Thermofilum uzonense: one gene and its partners. The protein of the gene in region 1 binds, or shares a complex with, the protein of each later gene. Links are inferred from orthologs where the notes say so. Each region holds a gene or a part of one and is shown in the gene's direction. Other genes may lie near its edges. The genes, in order: MA03_RS07095, MA03_RS08065 and MA03_RS05875.

Region 1 (3,638 bases):
GGCTAGCGCTATACGCTCTCGGCTACCGGGATATAGGCAGGAGGCTGCTGCACTACGCCTACGAGATAGTAATGCTTCCCGGGACAAGGATGAGTAGCAGGAAGGGGGTATACGTCTCTGCTGACGAGATAATCCAGGAAACCGTTGACAGGGCACGAACCGAGATAAAGAAGAGGGGTCTGGGAACCGAGGAAGACGCTGAGAAGATAGGTCTCGGCGCACTGAAGTTTTTCATGCTGAGCCAGACGCCCAACCGCGTCATAACCTTCAGCTGGGAACGCGTCCTAGACTTCGAGCAGAACAGTGGACCCTTCATACAGTACTCCTACGTCAGGGCCGCCAGTATCCTGAGGAAGGCAAGCGAGCAGGGAATCACGGGTAAGGGCGATCCAAGGCTCCTGGGCAGCGAGGAAAAGACAGTAATCCTACTTCTGGGAGAGTTTCCCTCAACCGTGGTCGAGGCTGCTGACAACCTTAGACCAGACATTGTAACATCTTACCTCAACACGTTAGCATCAGAGTTCAACAGATACTATGACTCGACGCCCGTCTTGAAGGCGCCTGAAGGCCTACGCGAGGCTAGACTAGAGCTGGTTAGAGCCGTAGCACAGGTCCTCAGCAACGGCATGAGTCTCCTAGGGATACAACCACCCCAAAGGATGTAATCCTACCGCCGCACCGGGGGTTACATTATTTATAAGGTAGGGTTTAAGAAAAAGAGGGGGATCTTATGGACAGTGAGTACGCGGAGGCTCTCAAGAAGCAGCCTCTCGTGAACGTAGGTACCGCAGGTCACGTAGACCACGGTAAAACCACACTCATCCAAGCATTAACAGGTATCTGGGCTTCTCATCACAGCGAGGAGCTTAAGAGGGGTATAACCCTTAAGATTGGCTACGCTGACACAGCTATCTACCAGTGCCCGAAGTGTCCACCACCGCAAAAATACTACACTTCTGCTAACCTGCCTAGCGATATGAAATGTAAGTATTGTGGGACTCCCTTGGAATATGTGAGGAAGGTCTCTTTTGTGGATGTGCCCGGCCACGAGATGCTCATGTCGATCATGCTGGCAGGCTCAGCCATGATGGATGCAGCGCTGCTTGTAATAGACGCTACGAAGGAGTGCCCACAGCCGCAGACCAGAGAACATTTTACGGCTCTCGACATAATTGGCGTGAGGAGGATCATAGTTGTCCAGAACAAGATAGACGTGGTGAGTAGGGAGAGGGCCAGGGAGAGCTACAACGAGATAAAGAGGTTCCTCGAGGGCACCTGGGCTGAAGACGCTCCCATAATCCCTGTATCGGCGCTCCACAAGGTCAACATAGACGCACTAGTCTGGGCCATCGAGAAGTACGTGCCAACGCCCGAGCGCGACCACTCGCTACCACCCCGGATGCTCGTGGCTCGTAGCTTTGACGTGAACAAGCCTGGGACGCCGGTTCACGAGCTTGTAGGGGGAGTTCTTGGAGGAACGATCGTGCAGGGAAAGTTCAGGGTAGGCGACGAGGTAGAGATAAAGCCCGGCGTCAAGCTCAAGAAGGGCGGCCAGGAGGTCTGGGAGCCGCTCTATACGACTATAACGTCCCTCAAGTCGGGCGAGGAGCCCCTAGAGGTTGCTTATCCGGGGGGACTTATAGCGATAGGGACAGAGCTCGATCCAAGCATATCCAAGGCTGACAACCTGATAGGCAATGTTGTGGGCAAGCCTGGAAGCCTGCCGGAGCCCTTGTATGAAATAGATCTAGAGGTGCATTTGCTAGAGAGGGTCGTGGGAACAGATCAGCCGCTTAAAGTGGATCCCGTGCGGAACGGGGAAGTACTGATGGTCAATGTTGGGACAATGCTTTCAGTAGGCGTGGTCACCACGGCTAGGCATGACGAGGTACACATGAAGCTCAAGATTCCCGTGGTTGCGGATGAAGGGACAAGGGTAGCATTGTCGAGACAGATAGCGGGGCGATGGCGCCTTATAGGATATGGTTTTCTCAAATAATTTTTACTAGAAGGATGCTAGCGGTACCTCTCTCTGAAGGAGTTACTTAAGCGAGCTCGCAGTTTTCAGAATTCCTGTAGAGGTCCTTGTGGGCGACGAGCCTCCTGTAAGTGTCTTGAAGAGCCTCCGGTATAACTTTTGCATCCGCGATGACGGGCATGAAGTTCGTGTCGCCGTTCCACCGAGGAACAACATGAATGTGTACATGCGACTCGAGCCCTGCGCCTGCGACCCGTCCAAGGTTTACCCCTATGTTGAACCCGTCAGGTTTCAGGGCTTCCCTGATGACTTCCACCGAGTTTTTAACGGTTTTTAGGAGAATGCACAGCTCCTTGTCTGTAAGTGCCTTTAGCTCGGGGATGTGGCGTGTAGGAGCAACTAACAAGTGACCGGTGTTGTAAGGGTATCTGTTCATAAGCACTATCACGCTTTCCCCCTTGTACACGACGAGGTTTTTCTCGTCCTCATTGCTATTGGTGGCCTTACAGATGAAGCACTCACTATCCTGTTCGATTTTCGCATACTCGATGTATTTCATTCGCCAGGGGGCCCATAGAATATCCAATGTTATCAGCCCCTCAACCTATTCGAAAAGGACATTAGTATTTTTGTCGCTTCATCCCCCCAAACAGAGTCTTGCAGTCTCACCAGGAAGTCCGGCCCTGTTAAAAGCTTTAAAGGTTCGTGAGATAAAAGCTCCCGTATCTTTCGGGCCGCCTCCAGGTAGTGTTCAATACTTCCCTTGGGGTATAACCCCGATACTCGAAGCACCTCGAACTCTGCCTGGTCTATTATCCTAGCCTCCTCGCCTGGAGTCCACGCGATGTCTAGCGCAAGGTCAAGGTACCAGAGGCTCGGCGGTATCAGAGAAAAGTCTAGAGGCGTGTTGAGGTTAACATAGATGCCCTTCAAGTTATCCTCTTTGTCAACGTACTTGTGAACCAGGAAACGGCTAGACGGATATGTAAGGGTGAAAATCCGGTCCCCCTTCACCTTCTCTACCCTCAGCCCATCATACCATCCATTGGATTCCACTTCACGTTCTAGCTGTATATAGCCGGTGGGGCTGATGCTCGCTTTGGCTAGCCAAGTGTAGCCTCTACCCATCGCCTTCTCGTGGACCACCCTGACGGTCCCCGTTGACAGTACCCTTATCAGTTCGTCGAAGTAATTCTCCGAGAAGTTGACGGAATCATCACTAGCCGAGGCCTCAAGCTCGTCCACCTTATTGCTGATATTGTTGTCGCCAAGGGATTTCACGAGGTGATGGCCCTGCACAGTCGGGTAATACCGTCTCCTGATAGTATCGAACCGCTCAAAACTCTTGAAGGAGAAATACATGAGGGCTATCGACTCACCCGCCCTAACCAGCGCGGGTGCGTCTATCTTCTCGGAGGCCTGTTTGACTCTTTCAGCCTCTCCGAGTAGCTTCTCCAGCTCCTCCATAATCCTTAATATCTCTGTTCCCCGGCACGAGCTTCTGAACCTTACACCCCATTTTCCTCTAGCCTTGGTCGAGGCAAGCGTCAGAAGCTCTAGAGTGAATTGAGGGTCGTGTATGTGTTCACTTACAGAGTGTCTCTTCCCTTCAACCACGCGTACATAGTCTCCCGACACTGCTATTCCCTCCTCTAGTACT
Region 2 (3,619 bases), 170 kb from region 1 along the record:
GAAGAGAGGGCTCCAACAGAAGTAGCATCTCAAGAGTTTCTAGACAAGCATCCCAAGTTAAAAATACTTAACCCCTCTTTTGACGTCACGCCATCAAGTTACATAACAGGGATAATCACGGAGATAGGTCTAATACCGCCGAACGCTGCCCTTCTCGTGCTAGAGGAAGTATACGGGCGTGAGGCTGGACACGAGCCGATCCAAGGATTAGATGAGGGGGAGGTTTAACCCCTTAAGAGGCGATAAAGCTAATTTGCCGTTTAAACTATTAGATATATGGTTGGTGGATCCCCTAAAATTACAACGATCTCATGGAGCGAACTATTCAGTGACACCTTAGAGTTGGCTAAGAGAATTATTTCAAGCGGCTTTATCCCTGAAAGACTTATCGTTGTTGTGAGGGGAGGATTAGTCGTCGGACGGATTCTCTCAGATCTCCTGCAAGTTAAAGAGCTCGTAAACCTTCCGGTCTCCTTTTACAAGGGTGTCGGAACCACTCGGGACAAACCCGTAATCTCAGCAGATATAGATGAGAGTATAATTAAGGGTAGGAGTGTACTGATAGTCGACGACATTGTCGACACGGGTGAAACCTTGAAAGCTGTCCTGGCCTATGTCGAGAGTCTTAAACCCAGAATTGTTAGGAGTGCTGCCCCGTATGTCAAGCCCTGGGCTAACCCCTTCCCGGATTACTACGTTAAAATCGTAGAGGACTGGGTGGTTTTTCCTTATGAACTCCGGGAAACAATGGAAACCCTCCCGGCTAACACCGCTGAAAATTTGGGGCTGGATGAAAAGACTCTAGAGGAGATAAAAACACTTATCGGCATGTTCAACGCCGAAAAAGAGGGGACGTCTAGAGAACCTCAAGGGAATACCAATGGATTACTCTAACATCTTCGCTAAATTCATAAGCGAGCTATTGAACAGGAATTTAGAAAGACTTGAGAAAGATTTCTATGAAAGGACAGTTAATGAGCTCAACAAGCTTAGAGGTGAGAGGGTTTTAGCGAGAAGCATATCAAATACTCTAAAGGTCATGTTGATCCTGAGGCTTTCCAAGGAGCTTATGATGCTCGTCACAGATCCCTCTAAGCTCGACGTGGAAACATTGCCAATACTAGAAAAGAAAATCCTCCTTGAAATCATCGACGCCTTGAAATCCCTGGAGCCTAGTCAGGACGTGAAAGACAATGCCCCAAAGACGGGTGAAACGAGCTCCACCCAGAAGCCTGGGGGTGAAAGCTCTAGATCTCCTCCAATAGTTAGCGAAGTGAAACAGGAGGGGAAAACCCTTGTCTTCTTCTTGAAGGCGTATCCACGCATAATCGACCATGACTTGAGTCTGGGGCCATTCAATAAGGGTGACATAGCTTATCTTCCCAAAAGGCTTGCCAAGGAGCTTGTCAACTCGGGTTATGTCGAGGAGATTGTTGAGATAACACCGCCTGCCTGACCTCATACTTAACGTTGTACATTGTAAGCTGAGTGGTAGCCGGAAAAGCTTAATATGTTGCTATCCTTGAGAGAGTGAGGATAATGACTAGTATGGAAGGTGACTTCGCCTCGTATGATGAACTGCTTGAAAGAGCGTATAAACTACTGCCCCGGCGCAGGTCAAAATCAACGGGAGAGAGATTTGTATTACCGAGGTTCGAGGTAAACATTACGGGTAAAAGGGTCTATATTATAAACTTTAAGGAAGTCGCAGAAACTCTCAACAGGGATCCTCACGTCTTGCTTAGATTTCTTCTTAAAGAAGTAGCTCTTCCAGGCGTATACGATGAGGGGGTAGCTGTTATTCAGGGTGAGGTCTCTCCACAGCTTCTGAACAAGCTCTTGGAGAGGTTCTTCAACGAGTATGTAAAGTGCCCCATATGCGAAAGCCCAGACACACTCCTCGTAAAGGAGAAGAAGATCATGCAGATCAAATGCATGGCTTGCGGAGCAATTTCTCCGGTTAAACCTTTCTAGTCTTTTCCTCAATTGCTTCCTCGATAGCCTCGATTAGTTTCTCTAGGTTCTGCTTTTTCTCGGCGGATATACCGATAAACTCCAGGTTTTGGAAGACTTGCCTAAATCTAGTAAGATGTTCATCGTTAGCAGCATCTATCTTGTTTAGGACTATTATTTGTCTGATATGGGGAAAGTTTCCTGCTATGCCTGTGTAAACAGCCCTCTGATATTCTAGTGGGAATCCACACATCTCCGTAGGATCCACTACGAACAGTATGAGCTTGGATATGTGTCGGATTGCGAGTACGGCCTGGAGCTCTATCCTGTTCTTCTCTTCGAGAGGCGTGTCCAGTAAACCAGGGGTATCTAATAGTTGAACCCTGGACCATTTGAGGTCAAGAATGCCGACTTGTAATTCTTTCGTGGTAAACGGGTACGGGCTGACCTTTGGCTTGGCATTCGTGAGTGCCCTCAGGAGGGTTGATTTTCCAACGTTGGGTGCTCCCGCTATCACTACTGATGGGATCTCAGTGTCGATCTCTGGGAGCTTTAGGAAGGCTTCCTGGACGTTTCTTACTGTGGAGAAACAGTTTTCCAAGCTTTTCAAGACAGATAGTGTTCGTCCAAAGAACGCCCGTCTCGCCTTGACTGCCTCGGCTTGACTTGCGGAGGATTTTATCCTCCTTTTTGACTCAGAGTAGATTTTCCTAATGATTTTTCTGGCAGAGGCAAGCTTTGCTGCACATTTCTTATACTCATTGGGATCCACACTCAGAAGTAGAAGATCACGGAAGAGTGGGTGAAGGTCGTCGAGATAGGGACTGGTCTCTACTATTGCCCTGAGACGTGTGTCTACAACCTTAAAAGATCTTTCTATGCATCGTTGAGCGTCGAGTCTCATTCTCTCGAGTTTTTCCACCCGGGGCGGAGGTGGTCGTCTCTTGCAAGCCTCAACGGCTCTTTCGAAGAGGTCTTTAGGCTCACGGTAAGCTAGTACCATTTTTTTCTTTTGTAGTTCAATATTCAAAATGATCACATGAGCAGAGTTATTATGGTGGTGGAAAATGATGCTTTCTGTAGGCTATTCTTTCTGAGCCACTATGAATGCATGGGCCTCGTCGTAAGGTTCTAGGTGTAGCGACTCCTGCACTTTATACCCGCGCTGTTCAAGATGCTCCATTTCTTTCTTGTATGTCTCGGATGGAGCTTTAGTTACGTCGATGCTCATGGCCTTGATCGCCATCATTATCCATCCGCCCTTTTTCAAAAACATGTCAGCATTGTCTGCCACGTACTTACTCTGGAATGGCTGCGCTATGTCCGCGTAGATGACGTCTACTGACTCAACTATGTGCGCGTACTTTGAGGGGAACCTTGCATCAGCTAGTAGAGGGATCACATTCATCCTGTGATTGGCTACTTTCTCGATAAATTCTCTCATGACGCGGGGGGCGAACTCGACGCCATAGAGGATACCTTTCGGGCCTACAATATCGGAGACATGACTGGGGGTGGTTCCCGAGGCGACTCCTAGGTAGAGAACCTTTGTACCTGGCCGAATGGGATTGATTTTCAGTCCCTTTGATATGGCACCCGCTAGCTTGCTCCTGTATGGATTCCATATCCTATACTCTTTTCCCTCTAGGACAATTAACTGTTCCCC
Region 3 (3,698 bases), 220 kb from region 1 along the record:
CCTGAAGGTGTCGCTGAGCATCTTGGCTGCAACCGTGAAGTTGAGCTTGGGAGAGGGTAGTTCTTGGCCTGCAATGTCGAGGAGGGGGAACCTGAACCTCCGCTCGGCCCTGCCTTGTAGAATTATTGTGAGCCTGCCCTCGCCGACCTCGAATACGAGCTTGTCGTCGGACTTAGCCCTCTTTAAGACCTTGTTGATGTCGTCGAGTACAACGCCAATCTTAGTCTCCGAGTCCACGGAGTATTCCTCGAAGAGCCCGGCTGGCATGAAGAGGTCAACCATCGCTACTCTGCCTGGGTCTAGAGCTCTGAGGCGTAACCCGTCTGGAGATGCAAGGAAGTTTGCCTCGTCGACTATTGTTGAAAGGCTTTCAAGAATATACCTCCATTCGCGGGCATCCGGGAAGGTGAACCTGACCATTTTTGACCCTCGTTTAAAGAAGTTGGATACTGAATATAAAACTATCATTAAGGTTGGCGTCAAGAATAACGTGGGATCTCCTCTTCAGGCGTATTCGCGGTATACCTTCCTGCACTTAGTGCATATGTAGAACCTTGTCGCTGGCTCGTCGCCAGCCCTTGTCTGAACCTCGTACACGTAGGCTTTGTCGTTGCCGCAGTTCTCACACTTGAAGGGCACCACTGGGAGTGTAGACACGTTCACATCCAAGACGGTGATCTTGTCGAGGGGGTGTCGTTGAACTTTTTCCTCGAGACGGTACGCGTTTCCAGGATTATTGCTCTCCTTAACATATCCGCAGCTTCTACACTTTAATACTTTCCTGCCGTCCACAACGGCTGGTAGCATTAGCCCCCCGCATTTAGGGCAGAACTCCATGTATCCACCTAGAGACCCATGCTCTAGGCCTCGCCTATAAACCTTTTCCAAGGCGAGGTTAGCGGTTTAGGCAAAAGTATTCAGTCATTCTAGATGCATGCGTCTATGCAGGCTGGAAAAGCTTAAATTATGCGTGTAGGGTTGAAAGTGCAGCGTGGGGGTTGGAATGAAGGTTCCTGCAGTGATAAGGACCTATTGTCCAAAGTGTAAGACACATACAGAGCACGAGGTTACGCTTTATAAGGCTGGAAAGAGGAGAACGTTGGCTGAGGGTCAGCGGAGGTATCTAAGGAAGCAGAGGGGTTATGGGTCTAAGAGGAAGCCTGAGCAGAAGAGGACTGCAAAGGTTACGAAGAAACAGGTGTTGAAGCTTAAGTGTAAGGTCTGTGGATATACCTATCACAAGGAAGGCATTAGGCTGAAGAAACTGGAAATAGTAGAGAAGGTGAAGTGATATGGTTGAGGTGGAGCAGCTCGTTCCAAAGCCTAGGAGCAGGTTCGTAAAGGTTCGCTGTCCCGACTGTGGTAACGTCCAGGTAGTGTTCAGTCACTCCTCCCTTACAGCTAAGTGTTTCAAGTGTGGCAGGGTTCTTGTACAGCCTAGAGGGGGCAAAGCTCTAATAATAGCGGAAATCGTGGAATTCTTGACGTAACCAGACATTATCGTGGAGAAACACTGATCCTTTTAAGAATAGTCGCCCATTAAGCTAATTCTCCTGTAGATGTCCTCTTTTTTCAAACTTTCTCGCGACAGGCTTGAGAGGCAAAAAATATCTGTCACTAAACTTATTCTCTCCGGCGATAGACTGTGGTTAGACGTAGAGAAGAGGTTCCTAGCCTCAATGAATTGGTTGTGGCTACTGTAAAGGAGATTCACGAGCATGGAGCCTTTGTAGCTTTGGACGAGTACGGGGGATTGAGGGCCTATGTCCCGCTTGGAGAGGCTAGCCATAGCTGGTTTAGGAATATAAGAGATGTTTTAAGGGTGGGACAGAAGGCTGTGTTCAAGGTTATACGTGTAGATCCCTCAAGAAAGCTGGTTGACTTATCGTTAAAGAGAGTCTCAGATGGAGAAAGAAAAGAGAAACTTATAGAGTGGAAGAGGGCACAGAGGGCTGAAAAGATTCTCGAGCTTGCAGCTAAAAAGCTACGTAAGACCCTCGACGAGGCTTACGAGAAGGTTGGCTGGCCGCTTGAAGACTATTATGGAGAGATTTTTAAAGGACTCGAAGAAGCTAGTCTGAGGGGCGAAGAGGCTCTCTTAGAGGCCAACGTTGAGAAAAAATGGGCCGAAGTTGTCGCGGAGATAGCCCGTCAAAACATTAGACTCCCACGGGTGAAGCTCAGCTTTATCATTAATCTTCAGTGCCTGGAGGGTGGGGTTAAAGCGTTGAAAGATATTTTAACATCTTGGGAAAGAAGCGTGAAGCTGCCATCGAATACCTCTGTAAGGTTTTATACACTGGGAGCTCCCAGGTATAAGTTAGATGTCGAGGCGTTGAATTATAAGGATGGTGAGAAAATATCATCAGATATTCTAAAAGCTATTGAACAGGGCGCGAAAACCCACGGCTGTAGCTTCTCGTTTGAAAGATTAAAAGGTGAATAAGAGGTGGGAAAGCATACACTTTTACACAAGTGTTCACAGTGCGGGATGTACACATTGCGTTCTGATAAGTGTCCGTACTGTGGAGGGGAACTGAGGGCCGCTCACCCAGCTAAGTTTTCGCCTGAAGACCCTTATGGAGATTATAGGAGAAAAATGAAGCTGGAGATTCTTCTCGATAAGCGAAATTAACCTTTTACTTTAAAGACTTTTACCCAGCCGTTGGGTTCCGAGACATATACGAGCTCAAAGTGTTTTAGAGGGGATAATAAGTAGTGTGGACCGTTATAGCCTTGGAGCTGACCTAGGAAGGAGTCGAAGATGAAGAGCTGTTGTTTATAGTTCCTAGTGAAGATCATCCTGTAGAGTGTCGCGTTTAACCCCTGCGGGGTGGGTGCGGGAACAAGGAGGTATAACCTCTGGTTATTCCCTAAATCTAGATACGCGTAGGAGCCGTTGTTAAATCCGTAGATATACTTTCCTGCATCAAGTCCTATCCATTTCAGCATCTGGGGACTTTTAGCCATGTCTCCTCCTAGAGCTGGGTGTATCATTGAGAAATATACGCTCATACCCGTTGAGAGTTGGAGGCTCTGCAGCGGCTCAAACACTACTACATAGGTTACGTTTAGCTCCCTGAAGATTTTCAGGGCTGTGTCCTCGTCTGACATGAACGCAGTAGCTATCCTCTGGATCTGCTTCGTGTCGATTGTAGCGTTGTCACAAGTTGTTTTGCGCTCAGTGTTGACGCTTATCCAGTAGCCGTAGTCCCACCATGTCGCAATGGTAGCATCTTTCGGGACGTTGATCTTTATCCATTCTAGTGCTGAGATCCAGTCCATATATTGATAGTTGTAGTCTATCATCGGTATTGATGAAGTAAGTATAAGTGCTGGCTGGTGAGAATATAGAGGTACTCTCGAACCAAGTATTGAAGGCGAGAAGAGTAAGAGGAGTATAATCATTGCCAGGACAGCTAGTGCCGGCGAGACAGACTTCTCTTTTTTCCTGGATATTGACGGACTTGACAGCATGCGAATCCTATCGAATAACTCGATAAGTCCCATAGAGGCTACGACTGATATGGCTGGCGACAAAAGCAGTACGAGCCTCACAATCGATGATGAAAAGTAGAGAGAAGTAGCAAAGTAGAGGGCGGCGAAGGCTGCGTTAAGGTCTGTCTTCAGCCTCCTGGCGAAGAGATACACAGCAAATATCCCGAAAATTATTGAGGACTGAAAATCATCAAAGAGTT

Evidence for each region.
Region 2: the proteins of MA03_RS07095 (region 1) and MA03_RS08065 are in contact, whole or in part, in a crystal structure (PDB 2QMU), measured with the Saccharolobus solfataricus proteins. The link is inferred for Thermofilum uzonense from one-to-one orthologs. Residues at the interface, in WP_009988771.1 of Saccharolobus solfataricus: Trp33, Pro65, Glu66, Gln148, Val151, Asp152, Val154, Ser155, Lys156, Ala159, Leu160, Tyr163, Arg164, Lys167, Ile180, Ile181, Pro182, Val183, Ser184, Leu186, His187, Ile189, Asn190, Asp192, Ser193; in WP_231918336.1 of Saccharolobus solfataricus: Met1, Leu2, Arg4, Leu5, Tyr6, Lys8, Leu9, Pro10, Ile106, Lys108, Lys109, Glu110, Lys111.
Region 3: the proteins of MA03_RS07095 (region 1) and MA03_RS05875 are in contact, whole or in part, in a crystal structure (PDB 3CW2), measured with the Saccharolobus solfataricus proteins. The link is inferred for Thermofilum uzonense from one-to-one orthologs. Residues at the interface, in WP_009988771.1 of Saccharolobus solfataricus: Asp222, Lys225, Pro226, Gly227, Thr228, Gln229, Phe230, Asn231, Leu233, Lys234, Gly235, Leu259, Phe273, Thr274, Lys275, Tyr300, Leu301, Asp302, Pro303, Ser304, Leu305, Lys307; in WP_009989173.1 of Saccharolobus solfataricus: Val185, Arg186, Thr187, Asn188, Glu189, Pro190, Leu191, Gly192, Val193, Glu194, Ile196, Lys197, Ile200, Ser201, Leu204, Ile217, Lys218, Ile219, Tyr220, Thr221, Ile222, Gly223, Ala224, Pro225, Tyr227.

What each region holds. Positions count from the first base shown.
Region 1 is NZ_CP009961.1:1,362,907-1,366,544, forward strand. Bases 1-2,864 are described here. They hold MA03_RS07095 (translation initiation factor IF-2 subunit gamma), read left to right. Parts: upstream 1-730; coding sequence 731-1,999; downstream 2,000-2,864. Other genes in these bases: MA03_RS07090 (arginine--tRNA ligase), read left to right, coding at 1-665; MA03_RS07100 (HIT family protein), read right to left, coding at 2,046-2,564; MA03_RS07105 (DUF402 domain-containing protein), read right to left, coding at 2,570-2,864. Also shown: more of MA03_RS07105, read right to left, coding at 2,865-3,638. UniProt on the Methanocaldococcus jannaschii protein: eIF-2 functions in the early steps of protein synthesis by forming a ternary complex with GTP and initiator tRNA.
Region 2 is NZ_CP009961.1:1,527,610-1,531,228, forward strand. The notes cover bases 412-3,256. They hold MA03_RS08065 (translation initiation factor IF-2 subunit beta), read left to right. Parts: upstream 412-1,539; coding sequence 1,540-1,974; downstream 1,975-3,256. Other genes in these bases: MA03_RS08055 (phosphoribosyltransferase), read left to right, coding at 412-894; MA03_RS08060 (DNA replication complex subunit Gins51), read left to right, coding at 881-1,456; MA03_RS08070 (NOG1 family protein), read right to left, coding at 1,961-2,956; MA03_RS08075 (fibrillarin-like rRNA/tRNA 2'-O-methyltransferase), read right to left, coding at 3,038-3,256. Outside these bases: MA03_RS08050 (ribose 1,5-bisphosphate isomerase), read left to right, coding at 1-228; more of MA03_RS08055, read left to right, coding at 277-411; more of MA03_RS08075, read right to left, coding at 3,257-3,619. UniProt on the Methanocaldococcus jannaschii protein: eIF-2 functions in the early steps of protein synthesis by forming a ternary complex with GTP and initiator tRNA.
Region 3 is NZ_CP009961.1:1,144,670-1,148,367, forward strand. Bases 622-3,545 are described here. They hold MA03_RS05875 (translation initiation factor IF-2 subunit alpha), read left to right. Parts: upstream 622-1,645; coding sequence 1,646-2,446; downstream 2,447-3,545. Other genes in these bases: MA03_RS05860 (transcription factor S), read right to left, coding at 622-837; MA03_RS05865 (50S ribosomal protein L44e), read left to right, coding at 1,004-1,291; MA03_RS05870 (30S ribosomal protein S27e), read left to right, coding at 1,293-1,490; MA03_RS08720 (RNA-protein complex protein Nop10), read left to right, coding at 2,450-2,635; MA03_RS05880 (STT3 domain-containing protein), read right to left, coding at 2,632-3,545. In the rest of the region: pcn (proliferating cell nuclear antigen (pcna)), read right to left, coding at 1-420; more of MA03_RS05860, read right to left, coding at 505-621; more of MA03_RS05880, read right to left, coding at 3,546-3,698. UniProt on the Methanocaldococcus jannaschii protein: eIF-2 functions in the early steps of protein synthesis by forming a ternary complex with GTP and initiator tRNA.